DNA from 2 places in the Metabacillus sp. 113a genome. Region 1 is predicted to be linked to the other one. Evidence: riboswitches for the same ligand, from Rfam matches in the RefSeq annotation. Region 1 holds a riboswitch; the other holds the start of a gene.
The links. A riboswitch is a leader RNA that binds a small molecule or an ion and turns the genes downstream of it on or off. The one in region 1 is predicted to bind thiamine pyrophosphate.

Region 1 (7,975 bases):
TCTGTCACGAATACAAAAATCAGGTGGAAGTGTATGACGGAATCGTGGCAGCAATAAAATCTGGAAAAATCAAACAGGAAAGAATAGATGAAGCTGTAAAGCGCATCCTCATTTATAAGCTTTCATCAAATGAACCGGAAGAAGCAGACCCCCAAAGAGCAGAAGCACTGGTTGGAAACAAGGCGAGCCGCGATTTTCTGAATGGGTTATAAACAATTGGACTATCTGAAAACAGGGAGACGCAAATCAGCGTTTCCCTGTTTTCTTTATGAAGCCTGGACCAGGGCAGCGGAACAGGAAGCTGTATTCTCCAAAGTTCCTTTTGGAATTTACGTGCCATTCAAAATCCTTTTTTAAACGTGTAGCCCGACCTCTCATACCCCATCTTCTCCTCGTAAAACCGGTGGGCCGCTGTTCTTTGAAGATTGGAAGAGAGTGCAATCCCTTCATAGCCATTGTCTTTTGCCTCATATTCCACGTGCTCAAGGAGACGTTTTCCAAATCCTCTGGACCGGTGATTCTGATCAGCTGCTAAATCTGAAACCCAGATGTATTTTCCATAATACAGAGTAATCATCGGCTGGAATCCAATATAGGCTACTGGCTCTAATCCGCTGTACATAAGCTTCACACGATAATTTTCCTCCCGGGCTGCTAAAGCGACTAAATCAATAAACGTTTTTTCATCCAAATGCGGCCGAAGCTGTTTAATGATTGGGTAACCCTTTATCCATTCAGACTCTCCGATAAGCTCTTCTACTCTCTCCATTTCTCATTCCTCCTTTATGATAAGATGAATATAACAAGAATCTGGAATGGCCGGGAGAGTCAGTTTTTTCATTTTCGGCAGGTCCAGAGATGGAGGGAGCTGTTTATGGAAACTCTATTTTTTCATCAAAATAAGCCCATGTTCATCCAAATTTATGATCATATTAAAAGGAATATTGCCAACGGCAGCCTGCACCCCGGGGCAAAGCTCCCTTCAAAGAGAAAACTGGCTCTTCTTCAAAATGTCAGTATTAATACAGTAGAGTCTGCATACACCCAGCTGGAGGCAGAGGGGTATGTTAAATCCATTCCCAGAAGAGGCTGGTTCGTGCTTGAGTTTGAACCCGGAGTCATTTGCTTTGAAGAAAAACCGGCACCTGCTGATTCTGAACCTGAGACCGTGATAAATGGAAACGTCATTGATTTCAGCCAGACAGTGGATACTGCAAAATTCCCCTACGCCCAATGGAAAAAGTGTTCAGCGGAGGCTCTTGACCATGAGGAGCTTTACCATACAGGCCATCCCTTTGGCGAAGCTGCATTCAGGAGGGAAATAGCCCGCTATCTGCACCAGACGAGAGGGGTAAGATGCCGTTCAAATCAAGTCATAGTAGGATGCGGCACACAAATGCTTCTCGGAAAAATTTCACGCATGCTTAAGGATAGCTGCATTGCAGTAGAAGACCCCGGTTACCACCGGACACGGCAGACGCTAAGTAATCACCGGATCGAACCGATCGCTCTTGATGAAAGCGGCATTCAAGCAGAGGCTTTGGCAAAAACCCCGGCATCTGCTGTGTATGTAACTCCTTCCCATCAATTCCCGCTGGGCACAGTAATGCCTGTACAGCGAAGAATGGAACTTCTAAACTGGTCTGCACTGCGAAGCAATGCATGGATTATAGAGGATGATTATGACGGAGAATTCAGGTATGAAGGAAAACCGATTCCCTCTTTACATAGCTTAAGCGAAAACGGGGATGTTCTATACTTAGGCACTTTTTCAAAAACCTTCATCCCTTCCCTGCGTATTAGCTACGCGGTTCTTCCCCTAAAACTGCTGGAGTCGGGACAGGAGGAGCTTATGACGGAAAAGCAAACGGTATCCAGGTTTCATCAGCACGCCCTTTCTATTTTTATGGCAAACGGATGGTGGGAGCAGCATTTAAACAGAATGAGAACCCATTACCGGAAAAAGCATTCGCTGCTGCTGAAGCACGTAAACGAGGTTTTCAAAGGAGATGTCCGATTCATTGGGGAAAAATCAGGCACCCATTTTCTGCTTGAAGTCATGAATGGGATGAGCGAAGCAGAACTGATTGCCTCTGCTTCGCAACACGGGGTCAAAGTCTACCCGACCTCCCCCTATTACATCCATTCACAGCCGGATCGCCCGCTGATTTTCCTTGGATTTGGAGGGGTGACAGAGGAGGAGATTAAAACTGGGATGCTGTTATTGAGAAAAGCGTGGTTTGACAAATAAACAGTATTCCCCGATTGTTCATACAGCCGGCTTTCGCCCTTTATGGCAACAGCCGGTTCATGAACAATTATACATGGTCCACTTGCCTATATCCTTGAATCCAATCCGCTTATAAATTTTCCCTGCTTCAGGATTATCGTAAAACAAGCAAAGTTCCCGGCCTTCCTCAAGCACTTCTTTGCAAAGCTTTAGCATGCACCGGGTCGCATAGCCTTTCCGCTTATGTTCGTTCAAGGTGCAAACTCCGACAATCATGGCTGACAGTGTATTTTCAGCCGCAGTAGAAGCCGCGCTCACCATCAATCCATTTTCCTCCACATAGCACGTTCTGGAAACACCCTTTTCCATATTTCTGCGCCGGCTTTCTGCATTATCACTTCCTGAAGTAAATTCTTCGATTTGTCTGTACAAATCAATTATTCTTTCCGCATCCTCGAGTACAGCCCTTTTCACCGCTACATAGGATTCCCTTTCAGCAATTTGCTCAAGCTTATCGCATTTCGCATAATACAGCACCCGCTTCTGAATGGTCCGATCTAGAAATGGTTCTAGCTTTCGTGTTACCTCTTCAAGACCTGAAAGCATTCTCCATTCCGGATCGCCTTTCATGATTTCTGCAAAGCCTTCCGCATCAAAATCGCCTTCCGCATAAGGAATATAGTTGATTTCGTATTTTAAGAGCACTCCTCTCAAGGTTCCTTTGTCATCAAAATCACCCCATATTTTCTGAAAAGGTTCACTGTAGCCGAATGCTTCAATATCTCCTATAAAAAAAAGATTTTCAGCAGGCTTTTTCGCTACAAAAGCATAGCACTGCTCATGATCCTTTGCCGTCAGCTGTCTGATCATCCCTTGCCCTCCCTAAGCTTTAATTTGCTGCCCTCATTTCAATGTTCGATTTTCCGTCATGGGCCGCAGCAGAAGCAGCCCAAATTCGATATGTATCCTGTATTCTGATCATCCTGTTTGCTCACTTGACCGTTTTTTTTTATGCCTGCTGCCAATCCCGTTCACATCTAATCTCCGTTGGCATCCACACTTATGTGATTCTTATTATATGGATTATCCCGTTCTTTTTCACTACTATTTCAAAATTTCTGTCATATGTTTTATGGAAGCTGGCTTGAAAGGGGATATGTGCATGCAGTATTCTAATCAACAGGAGTATCAGCGGCAAATGAGGCAGAATGCGCTGATTGCAAAAGATATTGCTAAAGCGTTAGTTGAGAGTACAGTGCCATAAATTGCTATGAGGTTTTGGCAAAACAAGCCCCTGATCAGGCTCAAAAGATCAGATTCTGGAAATACGGAATGATGAGAAAAGACATTACGAATTTTCGCAAATTTATGTTTCGTTGACAGGAAGGCAGCATAAGCCGAAACAACTGGAAGGATGTCCGCCGGCATACGGAGAAGGTTTATATGCTGCATTCAAGGATGAACCGGAAACAGGTGATTTTGATTTTGACCTGTCCGATAAGTCCACAAATGCCTATATGAAACGTATTTTCAGAAGAGCGGCAGCCGATGAACAAAACCATTCTGTTTGGTTCCTCTATTATTTAACAAAGCTATAAGCCAATAGCCGCCAGAAGGCGGTTTTTTAATTGTGATTTTAACAGCCTATCTTAATCAATAGGGTCGCACTTTCTTCCATGCCGCAGCACTTCATAGATTGCCATCCCGTCACTTGGATGGTCATCAGAATAACGGACAGGCAGCAAGGCAAATATGACATAGTAGCTGGAAAAATAGGCGAATTGGTAGAAAAACAAATGAGGCTCCACCACTCCTTGTACAATCAGAAAATTCACCAGCAGTATTGAAAGTAAATTAAAAAGCGCTCCCCCGCCGTATACGAGGGCGTGGGTTGCCCGGTTGTCATATCTCAGTCCTTCATACTGGCAAAAAGAGTCTAAAAAGTAAAGACGTTTGACCGTCAGATTTTTAAACGAAAAAAGCGTCTTGCCTCTCCCAATCGTAAATGTTCCTTTTCCGCCGAATACCAGCGCCATCACCGTATGTCCAAGCTGGTGAACGAAGGATGCAATCGGCAGCACAATGCATAAGGACCAAAGCAGTGTTAAAACGTCTTTCAACTCGAACATGAATATTACCTCCTTATTGTGAATCTAAGCTGTAATGGCTATTTCCCCATTTTTCATACCTTAAACAAAATGACAGGAGAGCATTGTTACGGTATGATATAGAGGCTCCACCAAAATTCCAAAACAAGGAGGAAATGACTCATGCGCTTTGACGATCAGCCACCAGCGATAAACGAGAATGTAAACGTTTTTACAGACATCCCTGAAGACGGTACCGTTATTGGAACAGCTACCCAGGATGAACTGCAGATGGCCCAGGACTTGGAGTGCAGGCACCTAGCCCATATGCGTCTTATGGATTCGAATATTCAGATTCAAGGAGCATCCTATAAGGATCTCATGCAGGAATATCTGGAATTCGAAACAAAATCCGCTGAGTTTTGGAAAAGCATTTATAAAAGACTGGATGTTCCATGGGAATGGATTCTCCGCATAGACTTAGCCCACGCTTATATTTACGTAATCAACCCGTTTGACGATGATGAAGTAAATTAAAAAAAGGGCCTGCCCCCGCAACAGGGCAGGCCCTTTCTTTGTGCTGCTTTTTCTCTCCTGAGTGGCCTGAGGCCAGAAGCATATACTGGTCAGTTCCAGCCAGACAAACCGACCCTCCAGACGCTTCTCTCAGAAGATCTCCTACCTTACGGCGATGGCAGAAGCGTCGGGCCATTGCTCCATAGTGTAAGCCATTTCCCAAAAAGCCAGTTCATACTTGCAGCTGATGGTAAAATGATGAAGCATTTTCTCTTTTTCTTTTTCGGATGCGGCAAGCGCCAATTCATCTAACCGGTCAAGCTGCTCGGTTACTAATTCTTTAAACCACTCTCCCCCATATGCTGCAATCCATTCCTGATAGATCGGCTCTTCCGGTCTGCATTCTTTTAATCTTTCTCCAATTTCGTAATAAATCCAGTAGCACGGTAATATGCAGGCGATGATTTCGCCGAGGCCCCCGTTTATAGCAGAACGATACATATGGGAGGTGTAGGCATAGGCGGTTGGGGACGGTTCAAAAGCGAGCTTTTCCTCCTCAGATATGTCTAATAGCGCTGAGAACTTTTCATGGAGGGACAGCTCTGCTTCATACGTTCCTTGAGCATGAAATGCCATCCTGGCCGTTACATGAAGGTCATCGGCTTTGCTGCCTGCAAGCGCCTGTACTCTTGCAAAGTGCGATAGATAATACGCATCCTGTTTTACATAATAACGAAAATTTTCTAATGGAAGGGTGCCGTCACCGATTCCTTTGACAAAAGGGTGCCTGAAGTTTGCTTCCCAAATTGAATTTGTTTTTTCTCTTAGATGCTGTGTAAATGATTTCATTGAACCGTTCCCCCTATTGCTGCTAAGTAAAAATAAAAAAACCGCTCTTAGCGGATAAGAGCGGGAAAGATTAGAATAAGCCAATCTCCCGCTTCCCTCCGCTGGAATTAACCAGATCAGGTTCAAAGGGTCCCGGGTCATTCCGGTCTCAGCCTCAACAGGCTCCCCTAGCGGCAATGCGGTATTTTATTTTCCATTTTTATCATACCATGTTCAGGAGAAACTTCAACTATCGTTTGGTAACCGCTTCCGGAATCTCTTCCATCCATTGATGTTCAATCATCATTCTTCCGCCTTGCTTGGCGAAGGAATAAATATCTCTGGCGGCCAGTGCCATTTTAAGAGGAAGATCGGGTCTAAGGCTATATGTCGTTCCCAGGGCATTGCTTGTCAGTCCCAGGCTGCTGAAAAGGTTGACGAGGTACATAATAAGCTTGTCGGAGAAAGGTGCAGTTTTCGTCTCGGTAATCACTGCTCCTGGCAAAGCCGATACAGGGATCCCGCTTTGCTCCATTAATTTTCCGAACGATACATTCAAATCAAATGCGAGCTTTTCTCCCTTTTTCAAATAGTTCCTGACTTCAGAATGAGTTACAACCTTGGCAAAGCCTTTCATCATCTGGGTGCCAAAATTATTATTTTCAACAATATGGTAAATAATCGCAAGCTCTATCGCGTTCAAGTTTCTCTTTTTAAAGTGAAAGCCGGATAAATAGCTGTCGTTTACGACAAATTTAGGATGATCAGGCATCTGTATAACAGGTGGAATGGACCCATTCCCTACTTGCAGAAGACAATTCGTACACATCCCGAATACTTTATTGGAATGAGCAGATGTTCTTGAAAAAAAGTCATGGATATCATTTCTGTACACCATTGAGAGATGCACAGCGTTAAGACCGATTCCAAGCTTCATGATCATACGCAATAGCCGGAGATAAAAATACTGGTCGAACAGCCTGTCCGCTTTACGATTCACATCGGTTTCGTTAAATCCCTCTGGAACTGCAGCGCCTGCTTGTTCTAGAAGCTGTGCGATTTCTTTTACGAATTTCGACTCTTCCTGATACGCGTATTGCAAAATGGAGGTGATGTCCTTCTGTGTTGTTACATCTGAAGCATGTTCTAAAATTCGGAGAAGCATCGTTTTTTTCTGGTACGTGGACCATAGGTTAGCTAATTCAGAAGAAGACATTGGTTTCATGAAGCCGGCCTCATTTCAGTAAAAATAGATACCGTTATTTTTCCATTAAGAGGCGTTTTTATGTTAAGAAATTAAAAAAGGTGGCCTTAGAATAGACCACCGGAGTTCATCTCTTTTTATTTTTCAGCGCTTTTGTAACAAGGTTTATGGCTTTTTTGGTTTGATCAGGATTTTTCTTGGCGTAATCCACGACCTTTTTCAGAATGGATGTTTTATTATTCATAATCTTCACCTTCCTTACCGTCAGTATACCATATTTCAGCAGGGCTGCATTTCCTTCTGCTTCAGCCATCTTCAAGCTAAGTTCTTTTCATCGGGTGGGGACCATTGATTACAGTTGCTTTATATTCACATAGTCATTCAGCTCTGCAAAGAATGCTTAAGGCACTTCAACATGATGAAATCAGCACCCGTCTTATGTTTTTCAGCCGAGCCCCTCTTCTTTTCACCCGCCTGGCCGAATGTTCACCCCTCAAAAAGAAGAGCCTGCCTATGAGTAAAAGGCAAGCTCTTTTGTTGATGGTCCTATCCTTCCAGCCTAACGGTCTTTGACCCTCAGAAGCCTCAATCCATTCAATGTGACAATCAAAGTAGCTCCCATGTCAGCAAAAATGGCAATCCATAACGTCAGCCAGCCTGGTACGACGAGAAACAGGGCGGCCAGTTTAATTCCTAGAGCGAAGATTATATTTTGTTTTATAATGCGCAATGCTTTTCTGCTCAAGCTGATTGTGAAAGGGAGCTTTTTCAAATCATCACTCATGAGAGCCACATCGGCGGTTTCAAGAGCGGTGTCCGTGCCGGCGCCCCCCATTGCGATTCCAATTGTGGAAGCAGCTAATGCGGGAGCATCGTTCACTCCATCTCCGACCATTGCAACCCGTCCGGCTTTTTTTCTCATATCTTTTATAAGCTCCAGTTTGCTCTCTGGCATCAGTTCCGAACGGATTTCGTCTATACCCAATTCAGTTCCGACCGCTTCTGCTGTCATTCGGTTATCGCCGGTGAGCATAACCGTTTTTTCGATGCCAAGCTCCTTTAGTTTTTTCACTGCCTCCACACTGGTCTCCCTTACCTGATCGGCAATGG
Region 2 (7,975 bases), on a different contig from region 1:
TATAAATCATAACGATTTTTCAGGAAAAGTCAATAACATTTTTAAAAGTTATTTTGAATTAGCTTTGCTTCATAAAGGGGATGCCCACGGAACAATTAGAATAAGGCAAAATGCTAATAGTCCTTTACGAGTGTAAAAAGACCTGATAATTTACATTATATTTACATAAAACCCCTTTATTCGACAGCTTTGAGGACCGATAATAATAGTAGGAAGAAGAGCGGGAGGCTGAAAGGATGAAAGCGGCACAGGCAATTCTCGGATTAGGGCTTGCACTGTTTATGTTTTATGAATTTTTTGGAGAAGAATTGATCACTGCAGCAGGATTTAAGTCGCCATTGCAGGAAGAGGTCCTCGCTGACCATGAAGTAACAAAAGATGAGGCGCTCCTGCTTGTTGTGGATTCTCTTGAGCGCGGGGGAAAAGAAGAAGCGGGTGCTGAGTTTTTGCTGGAGACGGCTGAGGAGTATATTTGCCGTGCCTCTTGGATAGAAGGGGGAAATACTGCCTCCGGCGAACAGGAACTTTCTTATTCGGTAAACAGGACAACCGGTGACGTTAAACTGATTAAGCAATGAAAAGCAGCCGGATCCAAAGGGATGGCTGCTTTTACCATTTAGGCACTTATGCTTTCTTTAACTTCCTGAATTTGCAGCAGATGGCGTTTTTCGTGGTACCCTACAAATTCAATCCACTGCTTTACAGAAAGCTCACCGAGTACTGGATGCTTTAATGCTCTTTTTGTCAGATCAAAATCTTCCTTCAGAAGCTCTGTAAACTGAGTCAAATCACGTCTTGCTTCCTCGAGGGCGGTTATGGTTTCAACACGGTCAATGGGTGCAGACCTTGGAGCCACATAATCTGGAGCAGGTACTTTACGCGACCGATCGGTTACAATCTCGAGCTGCTTTTCCTCAACGACTTTTTCTTCAGCGTCAGGAATGGATTCTTTCAGGTTTTTCAATACGATATTTTCCATTTTTTGAAGATGATCAACCACTTGTCCAATGCTCCATTGATCTGATGCTGGCTTTTCATTGAATTGTTCATCTGTAACCGCATTTAAAGTGTTGAGCAATTCTTCTCGTACTTTCTGCATATGTTCAAACATGGCGGATTCCTCCTCTTTTTCCCCTTCATCATATCAAACCTGAAATAGGAAGTCGCTTTCCGAAACTCACCTAAACTTTTTCTTTAATCCAGACCAATGCCTGCTCACGCAGCTTGAACTTTTGAATTTTTCCTGAGGCTGTCATAGGGTATTCGTTCATAAAAAAACAGTACTCCGGAATTTTATAAAAAGCGATCTTGCCTTGGCAATACGTTCGGATCTCATCTGCAGATAAAGAGGCTCCGCTTCTTAAACGAATACAGGCAGCGGTCCTTTCTCCGTATTTTTTATCAGGAACCCCAATGACCTGTACATCTATAATGTCAGGGTGCTTATATAAAAATTCTTCAATCTCACGCGGGTAAATGTTCTCTCCGCCTCTGATGATCATATCTTTCAGCCTGCCGGTAATTTTGATATAACCTTCCTCATCCATCGTTGCCAGGTCGCCCGTATGAAGCCAGCCCTCTCCATCAATCGCATCATTTGTGGCATCGGGCATGTTATAGTAGCCCTTCATTACCAAATATCCTCTCGTACAAAGTTCTCCTTGCTCAAAAAGCGGCGATTCCTCCCCTGTTACCGGATTAATGATCTTCACTTCTACATGGGGATGGGGCCTGCCGACTGTTTCAACTTTGCGTTCGATTGAATCAGTAACTGTTGTTTGGGTAATCACTGGTGAAGATTCGGTTTGCCCATAGCAGATTGTAATTTCCTTCATGCCCATTTGATCCATCACTTTTTTCATCACTTCGACCGGGCAGGGGGAGCCTGCCATAATCCCGGTCCGGAGGGAGGACAAATCATAGGAAGGAAATGAATCCAGCGAAAGCTCGGAAATAAACATTGTTGGAACTCCCTGCAGGCCGGTGCAGCGTTCCCTTTCCACGGTTTCAAGGACTAAATCCGGACTGAATTCCACAATTGGAACCATCGCCGCTCCCACAGTGACGGCAGCCATTGTACTAAGCACACAACCGAAGCAATGGAAGAAGGGAACCGGTATACAAAGACGATCCTGACTGGTGAGATTCATGGCGCTTGCAACGAGGTATGCATTGTTTACTATATTGTGATGGGTAAGCATGACCCCTTTCGGAAATCCTGTCGTTCCAGAGGTATACTGCATATTAATGACGTCGTGCTGATTAAGATCCTTTTCTCTCATTTCCAGCTCTTCATCAGATACGCCGGCGGCCTGCATTAAAAATTCATTCCATCCGGACATTCCTTCAGGGCCGGGTCCGCTGCCTATGTAAATGACATGTTTAAGCTTAGTGAGTGGATGGCCGGGGGTACTCATTATAGATTGCAGCATATCGGTATAGGAGGTCCCTTTGAAGCCATCAATAAGGAAGAGGGCTTTTGAATCCGATTGCTTCATCAAGTATTCAAGTTCGTGCTCTTGGTAGCTCGTATTCACCGTGACGAGTACAGCACCCATTCTTGCAGTGGCAAATTGCAGGAGGAGCCATTCTGGGACATTTGTTGCCCATACAGCGACGTGATCTCCCTTTTTAATCCCAAGGCCCATAAGAGCTTTTGCAATTTTTGCTGTTTCCCCGTAAAATTCCTGGTAGGTATAGCGGACCTCCTCTTTTGAATACACAATCGCATCACAGTCTTTATACTCTCTAACCGTTTCAGAAAACATTTCTCCGATCGTCAGTTGCTTTAATGGTTTCATAGGACCTCCTTTTATTAAAAGATGACGCTTTCATTATACAATATTAACAGAATATTTTAAAAACTATCTTTCTACAATTCTCGCCCTTTTCAGGATAGGTAATAGGAGGAAGACGACCAGCATGAATAAGCATAAGACCTATTCATATATCGCTCTACTTATTGGAGTGGTTTCGGTATCGGCATCTGCGGTTATGGTTAAATTAACGACTACACCGCCGCCGGTTACGGCATTCTATCGGATGCTGTTTTCGGTTCTGCTTATGCTTCCGTTTTTTTTATTTACTAGAGGAGCAGGTTTGCGTACCATGACAAGAAAAGATTGGCTGTATATTTCACTTGCTGGAGTTTTTCTGGCCTTCCACTTTATTTTGTGGTTTGAGTCCTTGGCGCTGACCTCTGTTGCAAGCTCAGTTGTCCTTGTAACACTGCAGCCGCTGTTTGCTTTTGCAGGAACTTACTTCCTATTTGGGGAAAGGGTTTCGCGGCAAGCGGTTTTGAGTGCTGCTTTGGCAATTGGGGGAAGTGCGATTATAAGCTGGGGGGATTTCCAAATCAGCGGATGGGCGTTGGCCGGTGATATATTGGCTTTGGCCGCCTGCTTTATGGTGACGGCTTATTTGCTAGTTGGCCAGGATGTAAGGAAGCGCCATACACTAATTTTGTATACAACGCTTGTTTATGGAATAAGCGCCGCCGCTTTGCTCGTCTATTGCCTGCTTTTTTCCTACAATCTTAATCCGGGGAATGGGGAAAATCTGTTGATGCTTCTAATGCTTGCAGTGTTTCCGAATTTGCTTGGTCATTCCCTGTTTAATTGGGCCCTGAAGTGGACCAGTACGAATACAATTTCGATGGCTATTCTTTTTGAGCCTGCAGGAGCGATCATCCTGGCTTATTTTATTCTGAATGAAAATATTTTTTGGACTCAGGCAGCCGGGAGTATAGTGATCATCACCGGAATTATTCTTTTTATTGCCGGAGATGTAAGAATAAAAACTTCTCACTCAAGCAATATGGATGAATCAGGAAAGAAATCGGGTATAGAAAAGTAAAGAATTTGATTAATCAGGGGGAAGTCATGTGTTTAAGATCAGAAAAGCAGCCGAGGAAGATATTAAAGCGATTGCGAAAGTTCATGTTGACAGCTGGCGGTCCACTTATAGGGAAATTGTAGACTCTGACTATCTTCGTTCACTTACATATGAAGAAAAAGAGAAACAATGGGCTCAGGCTGATTTAAACCAGCTGATTCTAGCGGAGGACGAAGATGGCCGGATTGTCGGATTTTCGAGCTACGGAAAAGAGCGTTCTGAAAAACACGGGTTTGACAGTGAGATTTACGCAATATATCTTTACGAGGAGGTTCAGCGCAAAGGAATCGGCAGTGCTCTGCTGTTAAACTCAATTGACGATCTCATTCAAATGGGGCATCAGTCAGTGCTGGTGTGGGTGATTAGCGATAATCCGGCAAGGGGTTTCTATGAATCCTATTTTCCTGAATTGATTGCAGAAGAAACATTTTCAATAGGTAAGAAAGAACATGTTGAATATGCTTTTGGCTGGAAAGATATCGAACGCCTTAAATCCATGCTTCTGCAGGGAAAACGCTCATAAAAAAGGGACCTGCTCCGGCAGGGCCCTTTTCAATTGGATAGAATAAAGGGCTTCAGCTGATAGAAGGATTAATTTAACTGCTGATGAAAAAGATTTGCAAGAATCGCAAACAGGAATGCAAGCGGAACATTAAATACTAATGCCCAACCAAAAACGGGACCTTCCTCGTTGCCTAAACGAATGGCCTCTTTATAACTGTATAAAAAATGAAAAATCGATAATATAAAACTTCCAAGCATAAAATAAAAGGTTAAGCTCATCCGAACGTCCCCCCCGCTGATTTTTTCTTCTGCTCTATTAGATTCATTCCTAAGATTAAATAGAACGCAAAAAGTAATTTTAAAAATATTACACTATACATGACAAATTTTTCGGACTATAATCAATTTATTACAAATAGATTACAGGGGGATACTGCGGTGAAAAAATATTTCGCGGCATGTTTTGTTCTGCTTCAGCTTTTTGCAGCGCATACGGCAATGGCTGCAGATAAAGTTGATGCAGGAAGCGAAAGGTTTCAAGCGTATTTAGAGAGAGTGGAGTTGTCCCAGGAGGGTTTGGAGCTGTATCTGGAAGATTATGAAGGCTTAAGCCTTTCTGATTTTGAGAATGCAGAAGAATTGGAAAGCTATTTGGGTGCAAGAATAGATGTTCAAAAAAGTCTCTCTGATATATTGGCAGAGATGGGGCTTACTATAGAAAAAGCGACAAATCTTCTCGTTGAAAACGGAGACTTATTTGAAGAGGAAACGATTACTGATACGTTCCTGTTTGAAAATTTATTGATAGATTCTCTCTATATAGCTGGAGAATTTCCTGTTGAAATTAACGATGAATCATTGCAGGAACTATGGGAAAGCTACTGGTTTGAATCCCGTAAAGAATTTGATGATTATTTAATAGAACAGGATATCCGCATCGAAGATTATGCTTCTATTGAAGAACTTGATGAAGCAATCTATAACTCTATGCCAGAATTTGAAACTGGCTTTGAAGAGGCCTTTAATGAGCTTAGTCTGACTGAGGAAGAGGATGAACGCCTGGGAGCTCATTTTGAGAAATTATACGAAAACAATCCGAACCTCGACATTGAATTAGTAGAGCTTGCTGATCGCATGCTGGCAATAGGCGAATTCGAAAGCGTTGATGAAATAACGGAAGATCAGCTCCGTGAAATGATCTCAATCTATGGGGAAATGATGGACCTGCTTGAATTGCAGGCGAAGTACTATCTTGTAAAAGATGGCATCCAAAAAGAATTGGCTCTTGAAATGATGATGAACCTGGAAGATGTTGACGGGTCGGATCTATTAGTGGAACTATACGATAAAGAGAATCGCCTCATTCTTGATTTGCTGCTGACAGCAGAAATGATTGGATCTGATTTAATAGCTGAAACGGGCCAGGACATAAAAGAAACGGCTCAAACGGTAGCAGACGCCAAAAATAATCCTGCTAAAGCTGGCCCGGCGGTTTCTACAGTTAAAGGCGCTAAAATGCCGGAAACTGCCACTCCTTCAGCTAACTGGCTGATTGCCGGACTTTTAATGGCTGCTGCGGGAATCTTTGCAGTCAGAAAGCTGCGTCCAGCAAACCGATGAAATTAAGGATATTGTTAAAGAAGAAGCGGTGGCTTCTTCTTTTTACTGCCGCAGGTATTTTAATCGCCTCAGGACTGTTTATCTCGGGATCCAATGCGTTTAAACTGGCAAAAGCTTTTTTCTTTTATGAACAGCAAAAAACAGAATACAACATCGTTAGAGCGGAGCCGGCTCAAGCGGAAGAAAAAGAAAAAGTGAAGAATCAGTTATATGAAAAAAGGCCGAAAATTGGCGAAAAAATGGGTGAATTGACGATTCCCAAGCTGCATGCCGTTTTGCCAATCTATCATGGTACCGATGAAGACGAGCTCGAAAAGGGAGTAGGGCATTTTGCGCAATCTGTACTGCCGGGTGAAAAAGATAATACCGTATTATCGGGTCACCGCGATACGGTCTTCAGGGAGCTGGGCAAAGTGGGTGAAGGAGATTTGCTCATTATAGAAACAAGTGCAGGGAAATTCACTTACAAAGTGCGGAGAGTCCGGATTGTGGATGAAGATGATCGGACGGTTATTGTGCCGAAGCCCAGAGCAACGTTAACCGTTTCAACCTGCTATCCTTTCAATTTTATCGGTTCTGCCCCGGAAAGATATGTGCTGATCGCAAATCTTGTAGACAAAGAAAATCCGCGAGCCTTATAGGCTGGCGGATTTTTTATCGGAAGGCTTGATCAGACTGGGTGAATTTTGAACAATGAGCCATACAGATAGACCGCCCAAAATCCAGGAAGGGACCATCCAGGAAGCTGAATATCCGATTGAATACCACATAACCGGAACTCCTTCAGGCGCGAGGGAGCCGAAAAAGAAAACTCCTGAAATGATATGTGAGACTGCCCGAAGAACAGAACCAAACAATGCTGCAGCCATTACGGCAATTAAATTATTCCATTTGCCATTTTTGAGGGAATTGTGCACCCACCCGGCAAAAAGTCCGCTCATTCCTACCAGCATAAACGGCAGGGGGTAGTCCAGAATGACCTGGACAGGGTGAACGTAATAGAGTGTGCTCAAAACAGGCTGGAGAATTCCTGTAAGCAAGCCTGTCAAAAGCCCGCCTTTTAATCCCCATCTAAAAGACATTAAAAATACCGGAATCATTCCCAGTGAGAGGGATCCCCCTTGAGGCATCTTGATAAAAAAGCCCGATAAAAGGTCAAGGATTAAAGCTGCAGCGGTTAATACCGCGGCTTCTGTCATAAATAACAATTTTTCATTTCTCATTCTTTTCTCTCCTTATAAGGGCACCGACCAAAAGGAGAATATAAAAAAGCAATGCGGGGAATGCTCACTTGTTTCCACGCACTGCTTTAATCACTTAATAAACGATCAAGCCACATCCCTACGCAAGCATTATCCAACAGGTTCAAAGGGTCTAGAACAGAACGTTCATTCTCAGCCAAAGGCTCCCCTTGTGGTCGTATACCGAAATATTTAATTATTTTCAATATACACTAAACAAGCCTATTCGACAATACTTTACAAGAACTTTTCATTCTTATTAAAATTGAATTTGATAAGATAATGGGGAATAACAAAGGCTGGTTCCAGAACAATTGCTGTAAAAGAGGATGGAATTTAAACAGTTCCTTCGATAAACCTTGAACTGGAATCGGGACAAAAGGAGAATGATCATGGAGCCGTTTACTGAAAAAGTTATCGGGATTATTAAAAGCATTCCTGCAGGAAAGGTTATGACATATGGTCAAATTGCTTATGCTGCCGGAAGTCCGCGCGGGGCAAGACAGGTGGTTAGAATTTTGCATTCGATGAGTAAAAAATACAATCTTCCATGGCACAGGGTTGTTAACTATAGAGGAGAACTATCTATTAAGGATAAAGAAACACTTCAGCATCAAAAAACGGCATTAGTTATAGAAGGAATCCGGATAAGCAGGAACAACATCATTTCGCTTAAAGATTATCAGCATCAAACTTTCACTTAAATCCTGTGAAAA

Region 2: it holds a riboswitch for thiamine pyrophosphate, as region 1 does, so the genes downstream of both, thiT (energy-coupled thiamine transporter ThiT) here and tenA (thiaminase II) in region 1, are expected to answer to the same signal.

The regions. Positions count from the first base shown of each region.
Region 1 is NZ_JBNILJ010000009.1:72,003-79,977, forward strand. Features, by position in the region: gene nagZ (beta-N-acetylhexosaminidase) at 1-212, shown strand, start outside; gene ACQCVE_RS13560 (GNAT family N-acetyltransferase) at 341-769, opposite strand; gene ACQCVE_RS13565 (PLP-dependent aminotransferase family protein) at 875-2,251, shown strand; gene ACQCVE_RS13570 (GNAT family N-acetyltransferase) at 2,309-3,100, opposite strand; gene ACQCVE_RS13575 (hypothetical protein) at 3,880-4,359, opposite strand; gene ACQCVE_RS13580 (hypothetical protein) at 4,501-4,854, shown strand; gene tenA (thiaminase II) at 4,996-5,682, opposite strand; TPP riboswitch at 5,759-5,861, opposite strand; gene ACQCVE_RS13590 (DUF3231 family protein) at 5,912-6,886, opposite strand; gene ACQCVE_RS13595 (heavy metal translocating P-type ATPase) at 7,425-7,975, opposite strand, start outside.
Region 2 is NZ_JBNILJ010000022.1:23,320-31,294, forward strand. Features, by position in the region: gene ACQCVE_RS18530 (hypothetical protein) at 237-578, shown strand; gene ACQCVE_RS18535 (DinB family protein) at 617-1,111, opposite strand; gene ACQCVE_RS18540 (AMP-binding protein) at 1,182-2,816, opposite strand; gene ACQCVE_RS18545 (DMT family transporter) at 2,923-3,855, shown strand; gene ACQCVE_RS18550 (N-acetyltransferase family protein) at 3,884-4,417, shown strand; gene ACQCVE_RS18555 (hypothetical protein) at 4,486-4,677, opposite strand; gene ACQCVE_RS18560 (processed acidic surface protein) at 4,837-6,018, shown strand; gene ACQCVE_RS18565 (class D sortase) at 6,030-6,659, shown strand; gene thiT (energy-coupled thiamine transporter ThiT) at 6,654-7,241, opposite strand; TPP riboswitch at 7,340-7,440, opposite strand; gene ACQCVE_RS18575 (MGMT family protein) at 7,652-7,963, shown strand.